DNA from 2 places in the Guptibacillus sedimenti genome. Region 1 is predicted to be linked to the other one. Evidence: a T-box and tRNA genes for the amino acid it is inferred to sense, from the RefSeq annotation. Region 1 holds a T-box; the other holds one or more tRNA genes.
What was found. The T-box of region 1 lies ahead of serS (serine--tRNA ligase). A T-box ahead of a tRNA ligase gene usually reads a tRNA of that ligase, here a tRNA-Ser.
Positions count from the first base shown of each region.

Region 2: it encodes a tRNA-Ser, which carries the amino acid that the T-box ahead of serS (serine--tRNA ligase) is inferred to sense. The anticodon was not compared.

Region 1 is NZ_JAQQWV010000017.1:19-7,611, forward strand. It holds partial or broken gene PQ578_RS22250 (IS1182 family transposase) at 1-917, opposite strand, end outside; tRNA gene PQ578_RS22255 (tRNA-Ser) at 1,151-1,243, opposite strand; gene serS (serine--tRNA ligase) at 1,453-2,727, opposite strand; T-box leader at 2,820-3,024, opposite strand; gene pdxT (pyridoxal 5'-phosphate synthase glutaminase subunit PdxT) at 3,091-3,684, opposite strand; gene pdxS (pyridoxal 5'-phosphate synthase lyase subunit PdxS) at 3,758-4,645, opposite strand; gene PQ578_RS22275 (D-alanyl-D-alanine carboxypeptidase family protein) at 4,833-6,173, opposite strand; gene guaB (IMP dehydrogenase) at 6,324-7,593, opposite strand, start outside.
Region 2 is NZ_JAQQWV010000016.1:1,429-9,021, forward strand. It holds gene recR (recombination mediator RecR) at 1-144, opposite strand, end outside; gene PQ578_RS22170 (YbaB/EbfC family nucleoid-associated protein) at 156-476, opposite strand; gene dnaX (DNA polymerase III subunit gamma/tau) at 518-2,209, opposite strand; RNA gene ffs (signal recognition particle sRNA large type) at 2,351-2,617, opposite strand; tRNA gene PQ578_RS22185 (tRNA-Ser) at 2,717-2,809, opposite strand; gene tadA (tRNA adenosine(34) deaminase TadA) at 2,843-3,373, opposite strand; gene PQ578_RS22195 (cysteine hydrolase family protein) at 3,462-4,085, shown strand; gene PQ578_RS22200 (hypothetical protein) at 4,121-5,107, opposite strand; gene PQ578_RS22205 (hypothetical protein) at 5,190-6,455, opposite strand; tRNA gene PQ578_RS22210 (tRNA-Arg) at 6,624-6,699, opposite strand; gene PQ578_RS22215 (homogentisate 1,2-dioxygenase) at 6,806-7,593, opposite strand, start outside.

The sequences.
Region 1 (7,593 bases):
TTTCGTGATTGATACCGACGATGGGCAATAACGCCAAACACCTTTCGCTGAGCTAAACCATGACAAATCGGACTGGTAAGGTAACCGGCATCTAATCCAACGGCTTCAACATGAAATCCAAATCGCTTGATCTGACGGTCCAAACGCTGTAAATAAGGCTTCGAATCATGAATATTGCCAGGAGTAATATGGACGTCGGTAATAATGTTGTATTTAATATCTGTCGTGCGATGATCCAAATAGAAAAACCCCTCGGGTTTGTGTTCACGATACAAATAACCACTCTCTGGATCAGTATGACTGACTTTAATCTCTTTGGTTTTCTTCACCTCCTCCTTTTCCTTTAGAGGCTTTTTTCCGTGATCAGCCCGATCCTGTTCCACAGCTTCATTCAATTCTTCAATATAATCGGCCGTTTCGACGTGAACTTCTTTTCTGGAAAACTTCTTTTTATTGGCGTTTGCTTTTAAATGGGTTGAGTCCGTATAAAGCACGCGACCCGAAACCATTCGGTGGTTCATCGCTTGATGAACGATTTCATCAAAGACCTCCTGGAAGATATCAGTCTCATGAAATCTCATTCTGCGATTCCAGCTAATGGTGGAGTGGTGAGGCACCGAGTCTGTTAAATTTAAGCCAAGAAACCAACGATAAGCGACATTCGTTTGAATTTGGCGTTCTAATTCTCGCTCAGAACGGATGCCATAAATATAGCCAATGAACATCATTTTAAATAACACAAGAGGGTCTAGAGAGGGTCGGCCATTATCTTCACAATAGTAAGGACGGACTTTCTCGGGAATAAAGGAAAAGTCTATGTAGTGGTCAATTTTTCGAAGTAAGTGGTTTTCAGGGACGAGCTCTTCAATGGTCACCATTTCTAATTCGTTTTGTCGATTTTGTCTAGATTGGAACATTAAAATCACCGCCTAAATAGAATCTACCTATAGGATAACAAAAAAATGGATAATTGAGGGAAATGAGATAAAAAAAACAGGCTGTCGAGACTTTCTCGACAGCCTGAAGCTATCCAATTGGATAGCTTTTTTCTTATCTCACTATAATTGCACATAGAAAAACCGCTGTCGGCGATGACAGCGGTCGAAATATAATCTCCAAATTATATGCGCGTTGGTTATTAATTAGTAAATGGAGGAGGAAGAGGGATTCGAACCCCCGCGGGCGACTAAGCCCCTGTCGGTTTTCAAGACCGATCCCTTCAGCCAGACTTGGGTATTCCTCCGTGTGAAGAAGTTATTAACTAACTGCGACAAGTAATATAATATCATCGTATTAGAATAATGTCAACGATATCCCAAAACTTTTTCAAAAAGTTTTTCAGGTATGTAAATTGATGATTGATGAAGAACTTCGTCGAAAATTAGCTTCTTTTACTATACACGATTCTTATCTAAAAATAAAGAGCAGAGATGACTCTGCTCTTTATCACTTTTATTTAATCACTTCACGCCCACCCATATATGGACGAAGTACTTCAGGGACAATAACTGAGCCATCTTCTTGTTGGTAATTCTCTAAGATTGCGGCAACAGTTCTCCCGATCGCAAGGCCAGAGCCGTTTAACGTATGAAGGAATTCTGGCTTTCCATTCTTTTCACGACGGAAGCGAATACCTGCACGACGTGCCTGGAAGTCTTCAAAGTTACTGCAAGAAGAGATTTCACGATACGTACCATAGCTTGGGATCCAAACTTCAATATCGTATTTCTTCGCTGCAGTAAAGCCAAGGTCAGCGGTGCACATGCTCATAACGCGATACGGAAGTCCTAATAGCTGAAGTACTTTCTCTGCATGCCCCGTAAGCTTTTCAAGCTCGTCATAAGAATCTTCAGGCTTCACGAAACGGACAAGCTCTACTTTATTAAATTGGTGCTGACGAATCAGTCCACGAGTATCGCGCCCTGCAGAACCAGCTTCAGAACGGAAGCAAGCACTGTAAGCTGTATAAGCAAGTGGAAGATCTTCTCCGTCCATAATTTCATCACGATGGAAGTTTGTTACCGGTACTTCAGCTGTTGGAATTAAGAAGTAATCTTCTTCACGAATTTTAAAGGCATCCTCCTCAAATTTAGGAAGCTGACCAGTACCAGTCATGCTTTCACGGTTCACAAGGTATGGAGGAAGAATTTCTTCATAGCCATGCTCAGATTCATGTAGATCCATCATAAAGTTAATCAAAGAACGTTCTAGACGCGCTCCAGCACCTTTATAGAAAGCAAATCGGCTTCCGGTTACTTTTGCTGCACGTTCGAAGTTAATGATATTAAGATCGGTTGCAATATCCCAGTGAGGCTTTGCTTCAAAAGCAAAATCATTTTTCTCTCCCCATGTACGGATTTCGATGTTATCATCTTCCGTCTCACCTACAGGTACGCTATCATGAGGGATGTTTGGGATTTGAAGAAGAATTTGTTCAAGCTCTGTCTCAACAGTGCGAAGATCTTCATCAATGGTTTTAATCTTATCGCCAACTTCACGCATTTCTTTAATAAGGTGATCGGCATCTTTCTTCTCGCGTTTAAATACCGCCACGTTTTTAGAAGCTTCATTACGCTGTCCTTTTAACTGCTCTGTTTCAGCGATAAGCTCTCTTCTGCGCTGATCAAGCTCTTCAAAACGATCAAGACCGACTAGATCTTCCCCACGCTTTGACAGCTTTACTTTTACTTCTTCAAAATTTTTACGCAAATACTTTAAATCGATCATGCTTTTTCCTCCTTTATTAATGAATGATAAACCCGTTAACCTATCTAGAGTGAAAGTATGGTTTTTGAATACAAAAAAGCCCTCATCCCCTATAAAGGGACGAGAGCTACCCGCGTTGCCACCCTGATTGCAGACAATTGTCTGCCTCTTAACAGAATAACGGTCTGCTCCGAGAAAGCTTACTTCATTCAGCTTCCTACTCAGGGATGGATTCACAGGGTTCAATGATCGATTCACACCACACATCGACTCTCTTGGCATTGAACATCTATTACTATTTCCCGTCAACGTTTTCGTTTATCATTCGTCATTTGCAGAAAAAGAATTCTCTTCTTCTTGGTACGTAATAATTTACACGAAAAGTTACTCCGTTGCAAGTCCTTCTTTCTTAAACTCCAGAACCATGTCAATAAACATCTGATGCATGCGATCATCGTCCGTTAGTTCTGGATGAAAAGCACACGCAAGAAAACGTCCATGACGTGCCGCTACGATTTTTTCATTAAACGTAGCAAGCACTTCAACATCTTCTCCAACTTCTTCAATATATGGAGCACGAATGAAGACACCAATAAAGTCTTCTTCTAGTCCTTTAATTGATAACGGTGCTTCAAAACTTTCACGCTGTCGTCCGAAAGCATTTCTTTTAGACCTTACATCCATGACGCCAATATGAGATCCATCCACACCTTCAATATGCTTTGAAAGAAGGATTAATCCAGCACATGTGCCGAAAATAGGCTTCTCTGATGCAAAAGCCTTAAGAGGCTCTAGAAATCCATACTGATCAATTAAACGACGCATTGTCGTACTTTCCCCACCAGGCAGCACGAGTCCATCTAAATCCTCAAGCTGTTCAACACGTTTTACCACAATGATTTCTGCTTCTTTTGTTTCTAGTGCTTTCACATGTTCTCTGATCGCACCTTGCAGTCCAAGGACCCCGACTTTCACCATACTGCTCTCGACTCCTTCTCTTTATCTAAGTAAGAACCCCACCTTACGTTACGCAGGTGGGGGATCAATGATTTTACCAGCCGCGCTCTTGCATACGGTCTGATGGCTTAAGTGAAGAAATTTCAATTCCTGGCATTGCGATACCAAGGTTCTTGGAAATGTTTGCGATCAATTCGTAATCCTGATAGTGAGTTGTTGCTTCAACAATCGCTTTAGCGAACTTCTCAGGATTATCTGATTTAAAAATTCCAGAACCAACGAATACGCCGTCAGAACCAAGTTCCATCATTAACGCTGCATCTGCAGGTGTTGCGATACCACCAGCAGCAAAGTTAACAACTGGTAGACGTCCAAGCTCTTTAATTTGAAGAAGAAGCTCAAATGGCGCCTGAAGGTTTTTCGCTTCAGTCATCAATTCATCTTCAGACATGCTTGAAATTTTACGAATTTGGGATTGAATAAGACGCTGATGACGCACAGCTTCAACAACGTTACCAGTTCCAGGTTCGCCTTTCGTACGAAGCATTGCTGCACCTTCACCTACGCGGCGCAGTGCTTCACCAAGGTTACGCGCTCCACATACAAATGGAACTGTGTACTTACGTTTATCAAGGTGGAATTCTTCGTCAACTGGCGTAAGAACTTCACTTTCATCAATGTAGTCAACGCCCATTGATTCAAGAACGCGTGCTTCTACAATATGACCAATACGGCATTTTGCCATTACCGGAATGGATACGGCATTCACAACGTCCTCTACAATTGTAGGATCAGCCATACGTGCTACGCCGCCTGCTGCACGAATATCAGATGGTACTCGTTCTAGTGCCATTACTGCTACTGCACCAGCTTCTTCTGCAATCTTCGCCTGCTCTGCATTCACAACGTCCATAATAACGCCGCCTTTTTGCATTTCAGCCATACCACGTTTTACACGATCTGTACCTGTTTGTTGATTCATCTATATTCCTCCCATATCTATACTTAGAAACGTCTATTATACACGACATCTATCAAACGCTTTTATTGTAACATTTTTTTATGACTTGTCCTATCACATGTGCGGTGATTTCGTAAAAGATTTAGAAAAATACTCCCCGATTACCTAATCGAAGAGTATTTTTACCAATTATGCTTGTTATTATAAGTTAAAACAGTCCTGTCACTGCATCTGCTACACTCGTCCACACACCAGAGAAGAAACCACCAATTGCTCGCATAGTAAGGGTAAACCAACCTGCTTTTTCAACTGATTCAGTTGCTACAAGAGGTACTGACGAACCTTTGTCCCCTGTTATGTAACCAAAATCTTCCCCTGTTGCTTTTAAGACAACTGTTCCAACTTGGTCGCCTTCTTTAATTGGTGCAGTTAGTTCTCCATCTTCGTTAAGGAGAGACTTGTCGTATTCGTAGCTAAGTTCAAATGGTTCTTCCGTGTTTTTTACAGTTACAGTATTAAACGATTCCCCAGCAGCTACGCCAACTTCTTTTTCTTTTCCTTTTACGACGTTAACGGATGATTCTCCATCTACTTTATCGCCTTTAGAAACAATTGTTTTTTGTTCAAATTGATCGAAACCATAATTCAGCAATTTTGAGGTCTCTTCGAAGCGAGCTTCATAAGAGTCGGTTTTCATAACAACTGAAATTAATCGCATATCCCCTTGTTTTGCTGTTCCTGTAAAGGCAAAGCCAGCTAAATCAGTTGATCCTGTTTTAAGCCCGTCAATTCCTTCTACTTTGTACTTATTTGAATAGATAAGAGAAGGAAGAAGCCAGTTCCAGTTCTTCATGGTAATTTGATCATCTGTACCTTCACGGAATTCTTTCACAGGCGTACTCGTAGTTTCAAGCACTTCTGGATAATCTTTTAGAAGATGATATGCAAGAAGCCCTGTGGAACGTGCAGACATCATATTTTCTTCATCCGCATCACCAGCCGGATGATTTCCTAAAAGGTCTCTGTTATTTAGTCCTGAGCTATTCACGAACTTGTATTCTTTCATGCCCATTTCTTTTCCTTTGGCATTCATCATTTCGACAAACTTCGTTTCTGTCCCTGCAATGTGCTCAGCAAGTGCCATTGTGGCAGCATTTGCAGAATAAATTGCCATTGCTTCATATAATTCCTTAACTGTATACTGTTCACCCACACGAAGTGGTACGTTTGAAAGAGAACGGTTCTGAGATAACTTTTGAATCGTATCACTTACAGTAACTTTCTCATCCCAACTAACTTCACCTTTACTAATCGCTTCAAGTACTAAATACTCCGACATCATCTTTGTCATACTTGCAGGTGAGAGCGTTAATTCAGGATTATTTTGATATAAAATTTTCCCTGAACTTGCATCTATTAAGATTGATGCTTCCGCTTTGATGTCAGGCGCTTCTGCAGCCTCTGCAGTATTGCCTCCACCAAATGTTCCTGCTAGTAATAATACCATCGCCATGGCTACGGTCATGGCTTTCAAACCAAGGTTTTTCAACCCCTACACCTCCAAATAAGTCTCACATAACCGCTATTCTATCACACCTAAAATTAAAAAAATAGATAGAGGAAAGTCCCCTATCTACTTTTCGAATATATTCGGTTGTTTTTGTCACACAGCTGTTATAACTTCCGTCTAAAGCCCTATTTAGACTGAGTAGTTTGGTGCTTCTTTCGTCACTTGAACATCGTGTGGGTGGCTCTCACGGAGCCCAGCTCCAGTGATTCGTACAAACTGACTGTCCTCACGTAGAGAATTTAGAGTTTTTGTTCCACAGTATCCCATTCCTGATCGTAACCCACCGATTAATTGATGGATTGTATCAGTAAGAGGTCCTTTATAAGGAACACGTCCCTCAATTCCTTCAGGAACGAGCTTAGACATATTTTCCTGGAAATAACGATCTTTACTTCCCTTTTCCATCGCTCCAATTGATCCCATTCCACGGTAGACTTTAAATTGACGCCCCTGATAAATTTCACGTTCGCCTGGGCTCTCATCTACACCTGCAAGGATGCTACCAAGCATGACGGCATGACCACCTGCTGCAATCGCCTTAACGATATCTCCTGAGAACTTAATGCCTCCATCTGCAATAATGCTAATACCATGCTTGCGTGCCTCTGTTGCACATTCATAGACTGCAGTGATTTGAGGTACACCAACACCTGCAATCACACGAGTTGTACAAATAGAACCAGGTCCGATTCCTACTTTTACAACATCTGCTCCTGCTTCGATTAGAGCTTTTGTTCCTTCTGCAGTAGCAACGTTACCTGCAATAATTGGAAGGTTCGGGTAAGCACTTTTAATTTCACTTACTTTTGTCATTATGCCTTCAGTGTGTCCATGTGCAGAATCTAATACAATTACATCCACACCGGCTTCAACAAGCTTTTCAACTCGCTTAAGTGCATCTGTTGTATTCCCCACAGCAGCTCCTACTAGTAAGCGGCCTCTGCTATCTTTAGCAGACTGTGGAAACTGAATAACCTTTTCAATATCTTTAATGGTAATAAGACCTCTTAACGTACCGTCTTCATCTACTAGAGGAAGCTTTTCAATACGGTGTTTTTGTAGGACGCGCTCAGCTTCTTTTAATGTTGTTCCGACTGGAGCTGTAACAAGATTTTCTTTTGTCATCACATCTTTAATTTGAATAGAGTAGTCTTCAATAAAACGAAGATCACGATTAGTAAGAATACCAACAAGTTTGCGCTCATCATTCACAATAGGAACTCCTGAAATGCGGTACTTGCCCATGAGGTGCTCAGCATCGAATACTTGATGCTCTGGTGTAAGGAAGAAAGGATCAGTAATAACACCACTTTCAGATCGTTTCACACGATCAACATGCTCAGCTTGCTCTTCCATTGACATGCTCTTATGGATAATTCCTAGACCACCTTGTCTTGCC
Region 2 (7,593 bases), on a different contig from region 1:
GACTAACGCCTTTCCGAAATCAAGCACGTCATCATCATTCATTTCAAGAACGAAAAAAGCCAGGCGGACCGCCGTTTTTGGTCCGATTCCCGGCAACTTCATAAAACTGTCGATCAGTTTTGAGATTGGTTCAGGATAATGCACCTGCGTTCCCCCTAAAACATTCCTGGCATATTAAGCCCTTGCGTAAATTTACCCATGTCTTTGTTTACCAGCTCGTCAACATTACGTAGCGCATCATTTGTTGCAGCAAGAACAAGGTCCTGTAGCATATCAATGTCATCTGGATCAACAACTTCTTCTTTTACAATAACTTCCAGAATTTCCTTATGGCCATTCGCTTTAACAAGAACCATGCCGCCGCCAGCTGAACCTTCAACGACTTTGTCTTTCAGTTCTTCTTGTGCCTTTGCCATATCCTTCTGCATCTTCTGCATTTGCTTCATCATGTTATTCATGTTTCCTCCGCCACCCATACCACGTTTCATAAAAAATTCCTCCTTAGTTATCGTTCATTTTAAGTTTGAATATCTAATAAATCATCGCCAACAAGGCGTCTTGCTTCAGCAATTAATGGATCTTCTGCTGGCTCCCCACCATTTTCGTCGGGTTCTGGTTCATCTCTTGTCTTCAAGAACTCAGCGCGGATTTCCTTCCACTCTGTTTCGACTATAGCAACCATTTCAAGCTGTTTGCCGATCGTCCGTGAAAGTACTTGTTCAAGCGTACCGCGAATGTTGTCTTTCGTTGCCATCTGGCAGTGCATATCGTACTGGAAAGATAGCAAGAAGGAGTTATCGGTAGCTGCAACTGGCTCGCTATCCTTTAACCAGGCGTGAGCAGAGACTTTTTCCTGACGGACGTTTTCCATCACTTCGCCCCAAACACTTTTTACTTTCATTAAATCCTGCTTGGTCGCTTTCTTCAGCATCTCTTTTATTCTACCATGAGATACACCAGATTTCTGTCTGGAAGGTTTAAATTGTTTCTTCTGTTTCGGTTCACTTGTCTCTTCTTGTTTAACCGTAACACCTTGCTCTTTCAGTGTCTTCAGTTCACCCTCAAGCTTCTGAATACGTTCAAGCAATTCGCTCTGATCTTGAGCAGGTTGACTCTGACTGCTGGTTTCATCCTGACAAATTTGTACGAGAGCTAATTCAAGGAAAATCCGCGGATGGTTTGTCCACTTCATCTCTTGCTGACTACGATTCAACGTCTCGATCACCTTGTAGATCCAATCTTTCGCTGATTGGTCACCTAACTGCTGAAACGTTTCATCAATTTTCACTCGTTCAACAACCTCTTCAAGCTGAGGGGCCGTTTGATAAAGTAATAAATCACGATAGTAATAGATCAGATCTTCAAGGAAACGTGCAGCATCTTTCCCGTGATCCATTAATTCTTCCACTGCATTCAATGCTTCCGCCACATCTTTATGATGGAAAGCCAATGCGATTTTTGAAATCATTTTTTGAGACACGCTTCCTGTTACAGCAAGCACATCATCTAATACAACTTCCGCCTCACTATATGAGATCGCCTGATCAAGAATACTTAAAGCATCTCGCATTCCGCCATCTGCTGCTCGAGCGACTTGATAAAGAGCATCTTCTTCTACCTCAATATCCTGCGCGTGAATAATGGTTTGTAACCGTCCCACAATGTCCTGCGCTGTTATCCTTCTCATATCAAAACGCTGACACCTTGAGATGATCGTTAATGGGATTTTATGAGGCTCCGTCGTTGCAAGGATAAACACCACATGCTTTGGAGGTTCTTCTAATGTTTTAAGAAGAGCATTAAATGCTCCTGTTGAAAGCATGTGAACTTCATCTATGATATACACCTTATAAGAAACAGAACTTGGTGCATACTTCACTTTATCGCGAATATCACGAATGTCGTCGACCCCAGTATTAGAAGCCGCATCAATTTCTATGACATCAGAAATTGATCCATCAGTGATGCCAAGACACGCTGAACATTCATTGCACGGTTCAGCTACTGGTGCCTTCTCACAGTTAATCGCCTTCGCAATAATTTTGGCAGCACTCGTTTTTCCCGTTCCTCGAGGTCCTGTAAACAAATAGGCGTGAGAGATTTTTTGCTGCATGAGTGCGTTCTGAATTGTTCTTGTAACATGCTTTTGACCAACCACATCTTCAAACGTTTGCGGTCGCCAAACGCGGTATAGCGCTTGATAACTCATTCGCCTACTCTCCTCCTAACCTCTTCATACGTTTCTATTATACCGTTTCATCGCCTTTAATTCAAAAGACAATCCTACCAAAACGATACTAAAAAACTCACCCTTTTAAAAGAGTGAGTTTGAGCATTTAAATTAAGTAAACCGTGCACCTTCCTTCGATAAAGCCACCACAGGCGTTACCTGAACAGTTAGCTCGATCCGGGCACTCCCGCGGCACACAGAGGGTACCTACTTACTGCTGCTTCCTTCCGGACCTGACAGGATTCATAGGACTCTGTTGCGCAGGACCCGAATGTCAACACCACTTATTCAGGTCAGACCCTGCAGTGGCTAAACCTCGGGAAGGGATTCAGTCTCGCTATAGCGGATTGCGAGTACAGGGCACCGCTAATTCCCCACCTAGCACGGCAAATTTGATAATAATGTTGTGCACTCGAATGGTGCAAGATAAAGTATATCGCATTTCGACCATTTTAGCAACAGGCCAAATACTCCATTAAATGTAAATGGCGGAGGCGAGAGGATTTGAACCCCCGCGACGTGTGAACGTCCTAACTGATTTCGAGTCAGCCCCCTTCAGCCAGACTTGGGTACGCCTCCATCAATCGTTGTCTCGCTGACAGAAAAACTATATCATGTCTCTTCAGGATTTTCAATGAATGATAATAGTTCCTTCTTACGCCGCTTTTCTTCTTTTTGTTTTAATCGTAAATGGCGAAAAAATGTCGATAACATCGTTCCGCATTCCCCTTCACATACACCAGCCGTGACAGCAGCTTGATGATTAAATCGGCTATCATCAAGAAGATTCATTAGCGTACCAGCACAACCGCCTTTCGGATCGGAAGCACCATACACTACTCGCTCCACTCTCGATAAAACAATGGCGCCACTACACATCGCACATGGCTCAAGCGTAACATAGAGCGTGCAGCCAGTTAATCGCCAGGACCCTACTTTACGACAAGCCTCATCAATAGCAAGCAGCTCAGCATGCGCTACAGATCGTTGTTCTGTTTCCCTAAGGTTATACGCTGACGCAATCACTTCATCATCTTTTACAATCACTGCGCCAATTGGCACTTCTCCAATAGCAGAAGCCTTGTCAGCTTCGGCTATTGCTAGTCGCATAAAATATTCATCTTTTTCAAGGTGATCCTCCATTCCATTCACTCCTTTACAGTCGTTTTATCTAAGAACAGTTTGGGTAAACTACATATTATTCCAATTTATTTAAAGGAGAGGAGTTCCGTTGAGCAAAGAACATATCGAACATAGCCACCAAGACACTTCCGCTGCACTTTTATTAATCGATGTAATCAATACGATGGATTTTGAAGATGCTGAACTTCTAGCAAGATACACAGAGGAAGCAGCTGACAATATTAAATCGTTAAAAGAACAGGCAAAATCAAAAGGAATGCCTGTGATCTATGTTAATGATAATTACGGCTTATGGCAATCTGATTTCAAAAAGGTGATTAACTATGCCGCCGAGGCAAAAGGACAACACCTAGTTGATCGTCTTGAGCCAGAAGATGATGATTACACAGTCGTTAAGCCAAAGCACTCTGGCTTTTTTTCAACACCACTTTCAACACTACTGAAGTATTTGAACGTTAACACTCTCATTCTAACTGGTTTTGCAGGAAACATTTGTGTGCTGTTTACTGCAAACGATGCATACATGAGAGAATATGATCTTTATATTCCATCCGATTGCTGTGCGTCTAACGTCAAAGAAGACAATGATTATGCCCTTCGTTTAATGGAAGGAAACTTAAAAGCCAACACTCAGGCTTCTAGTGAATTAAACCTTGACAAGCTGATTGAAAAGGCGAACCAACGCAACACAATAACAGCTTATGAAGGTTAAGAAAAGCCCCTCTTCCGTAGAAGAGAGGCCAATCATTAAGAGCTTGTTTGAAAGTAAGCAGGCCTTTGCTCAAAGGCAGCATTTAAATAAGTGACCATTAATTTATCATCGAAAAGTTTGCTGCCTTTACGAAGGCTTTGACAGTAGCCATCTCTAAACTCAAGACGATCAATTAAGAAGGAATGACCGTACCCACTATTCACAGTTACTTCAATCACACGCTCTTTCGCTGTAAAGGTAAGGGTCGTGTCATTGATCTGGAAGCGCACTTCTTCAAGATACTTTGAATGGTAAAGACAAGTCATACAACGAACAACTTCGTAATACCCTCCGTCAGTCGTCACACGCTCTGTTTTATATCGCTTTAGATCAGAATCAATATACATCATCACATCCTGAACCTTTTTCGTCGACATCGCCAATTGGACACTTGTATTTAGAGATTGATAGAAGCGTTTCTTAATCCCCACTTTATAGAAAACAAGCCCCATACACCATGTGACAATAAGAACAGGTAGCAAAATGGTTAGAAGGTCTTTTTCAAAAATCGTCCAGTCATAGTACCAAATGAGAAAAAGAACGGCTATCGAAAAAAGAATGCCTGCTAAAAAAGTTTGAGGACGATAATCACGAAAGTCATTTTCTGCTGTCGCAAGCTCTGCTTTTAACCATTCGAGCTCATATAAGTCAAAACGCTGCAGCTCTTTTTGCTGCCAGGCCGCATCATGCATCCACCCTTCCGAACGTTTATGATGCAAGAACCCTTTAAAAAAATTATGTAGATGTGAATTAGTTTCCATCTTCCGCTCAATCGTTTGCCTAAAAGCACGGTCATATTGCCGAGCAATCGCACTCATACCCTGAGCAGCGATGAGAAGGATAAGTAATAATAAGAAAAGCTGTCCCCACGGATTATCTGCGAATACGGATTGTAAACCATCAATCACGGGAGAAAGCTCTGATTTAAGATTGATCCCAACGGCACGAAATAATTCAGCCAATGTCCCTTTCCAATCGTCCAACTTAAAATCCTCCCAACTCTCCAAACTACTTCTATCATATCACCTTTAGGTCGCTTTAGCTTGCATTTTTTAACAATGTTTCCTACTTAAAATAAGCATTAATCGTCCAGTCTGTTTTCACATACACAGGTAGGTTTGTGATATTAACTTGAATGCTTTCAGACCTTTCATAGAAACCACGATCAATCATGAATACAATTCGATCTTGTTCCCTATCAAGTAAGTTTAGATTGCGAATTTCTCCCTTTTCATTCATCGCTTCGATTTTGACCTGCTTTTTATACTTCATATTTACGTATGGCGCTTCAGAAATAACTGAATTCACCAGTAAGTTAAAAGTGACACCATCCTCGTTGTAAAAGAGTGTATCTTTAACGATCTCAGATCCATAAATCGATGTGATCGGCTCAGCTAACTGATGTGAGTACGTTGATTCTTTAATCTGCTTATAGATTTCGTACTGATTCGGGTCAACGTCAAAGCTTACTTCCTTTGAAAAGTTGGCAATCAGCCCATCGAGGTGAATAGCTTCAGGTAGCTTCGTTCCAGCTGGAAAAGAAGCTGAGTATTGCCCGCCGCTTAGCTTCTCCACTAATAACGGGGCTATCTCTTTCTCCTTGTCGGATACCTTCAATTCAATATGAGGGATTGTCGAAAAAGGAGAATCGATCTCTAATATGAGCCGACGATCAGAAGCCGTCTCCTCCCATCGAGAAACCGTTACTGTAGTATCGTTAAATCTCTTTGTTTCATTAATCTGTTTCGTATTCTTTGTTTCCTTTTTATATTCATAAGAGATAGGGACGTTAACCTTAGCTGAACGATTTCCACTTACGATCGTTGTAAGTGCTCCGTTCCAATTTCGAAGTGGTTCGTTCGTCTCGGAATGAGCGACAGATTGAAACGTTCCCTTCATATAATAGTCACCTTCAAATAGAACACCTTCTTCTGTTTCAACGAGTTCCAATCCAGATGCTTCACCAGAAGGATCGTCCATCACAAGCTGATCGATTTTCGGAAGATCTTCTCTATTTCTTGTTAAGACAAATTCACTATTCGACACATCAACATGATAGAAAACATAGACGTTATGTCGAGAATACCAGACACCATCCAAGTTTATTTTAAAATCATCTCGCAGTGGCATATCTTTTAATGATTGATAGTCTCCAGACTGAATCGCGAGTTCAAGCCCGGGAGTTGTCTTTATAAAATAAGGAACGATGTCCTCAACCTTTTCCACAGTTAAAACGTCATCGGATACACTCTTGTCCTTTCCAATGACTGTAAACGTAATAAATGCCGCTCCTAAAAGAACAATGAGCGCAAGCCATTTACGCTTCCCCATACTAATTCACTCATTTCCACTGAATCGTTCGTTACTCTTTCGCTATACAGGGCAATGTTTCCTTTTATGTAGTTGTGCATATCGTTAAAGTGAGTAGAAAAAGAGGAATGAAGAAAATTGAGGGTAAGAAAGGCAAAATAAAAAACCCTTATCTCATAAGGATTTAAATGGTGGCCCCGAGAGGAATCGAACCTCCGACCTGCGGTTTAGGAAACCGTTGCTCTATCCCCTGAGCTACGGGGCCGAATGACTAACATTATACAACAAAATCTTATAAAGCAAAAGCATCGTGCAAAATAATTATCGCGCGATCGATAGACCGCGCGATGTCCGTACATTTCCCCAATTAGTTATTCTGTAACCCAGCTCTTCATATAATTTTTATCTTCATACTGCTGCACCTGTTCGATGACTTTAAGCGGTCGGAACGTGTCGATCATGACTGCAAGCTCGAGCGTTTCTTTTTTGCCGATGCTTGCCTCAATTTTCCCCGGATGTGGACCGTGTGGAATGCCTGAAGGGTGAAGCGTAATCGAAGCTTCCTCGATGCCTTTTCGACTCATGAAGTTGCCTTCTACATAGTAAAGCACTTCATCACTATCAACATTGCTATGAAAATATGGTGCTGGAATAGCATCTGGATGATAGTCATAGAGCCTTGGTACAAAGGAGCAAACAACAAAATTATGCCCTTCAAAGGTTTGATGGACTGGCGGAGGCTGATGCACTCTCCCTGTAATCGGCTCAAAATCATTAATATTGAACTTCCATGGATAGAGATAGCCATCCCAGCCAACAACATCAAGCGGATGATGATCGAACATATGACGATGCAATCCACCACGTGTTTTCGTCACGACTTCATACGAACCTTTTTTATCATGTGATAGAAGGCGTTCAGGACCATCAATGTCACGTTCGCAGAAAGGACTGTGTTCCATCAGCTGACCGTATTCATTTCGGTATCTTCTCGGTGCCGTAATCGCGCTATTTGCTTCTATAACGAGCCAACGGTTGTCATTTCCTTCTGGGATGACCCGGTATATCGTTCCAATCGGTATGACGATATAATCTCCCGGTTTATAAGAGAGCTCCCCAAACATCGACTCAATTCTACCTGAACCATGGTGGATAAAGA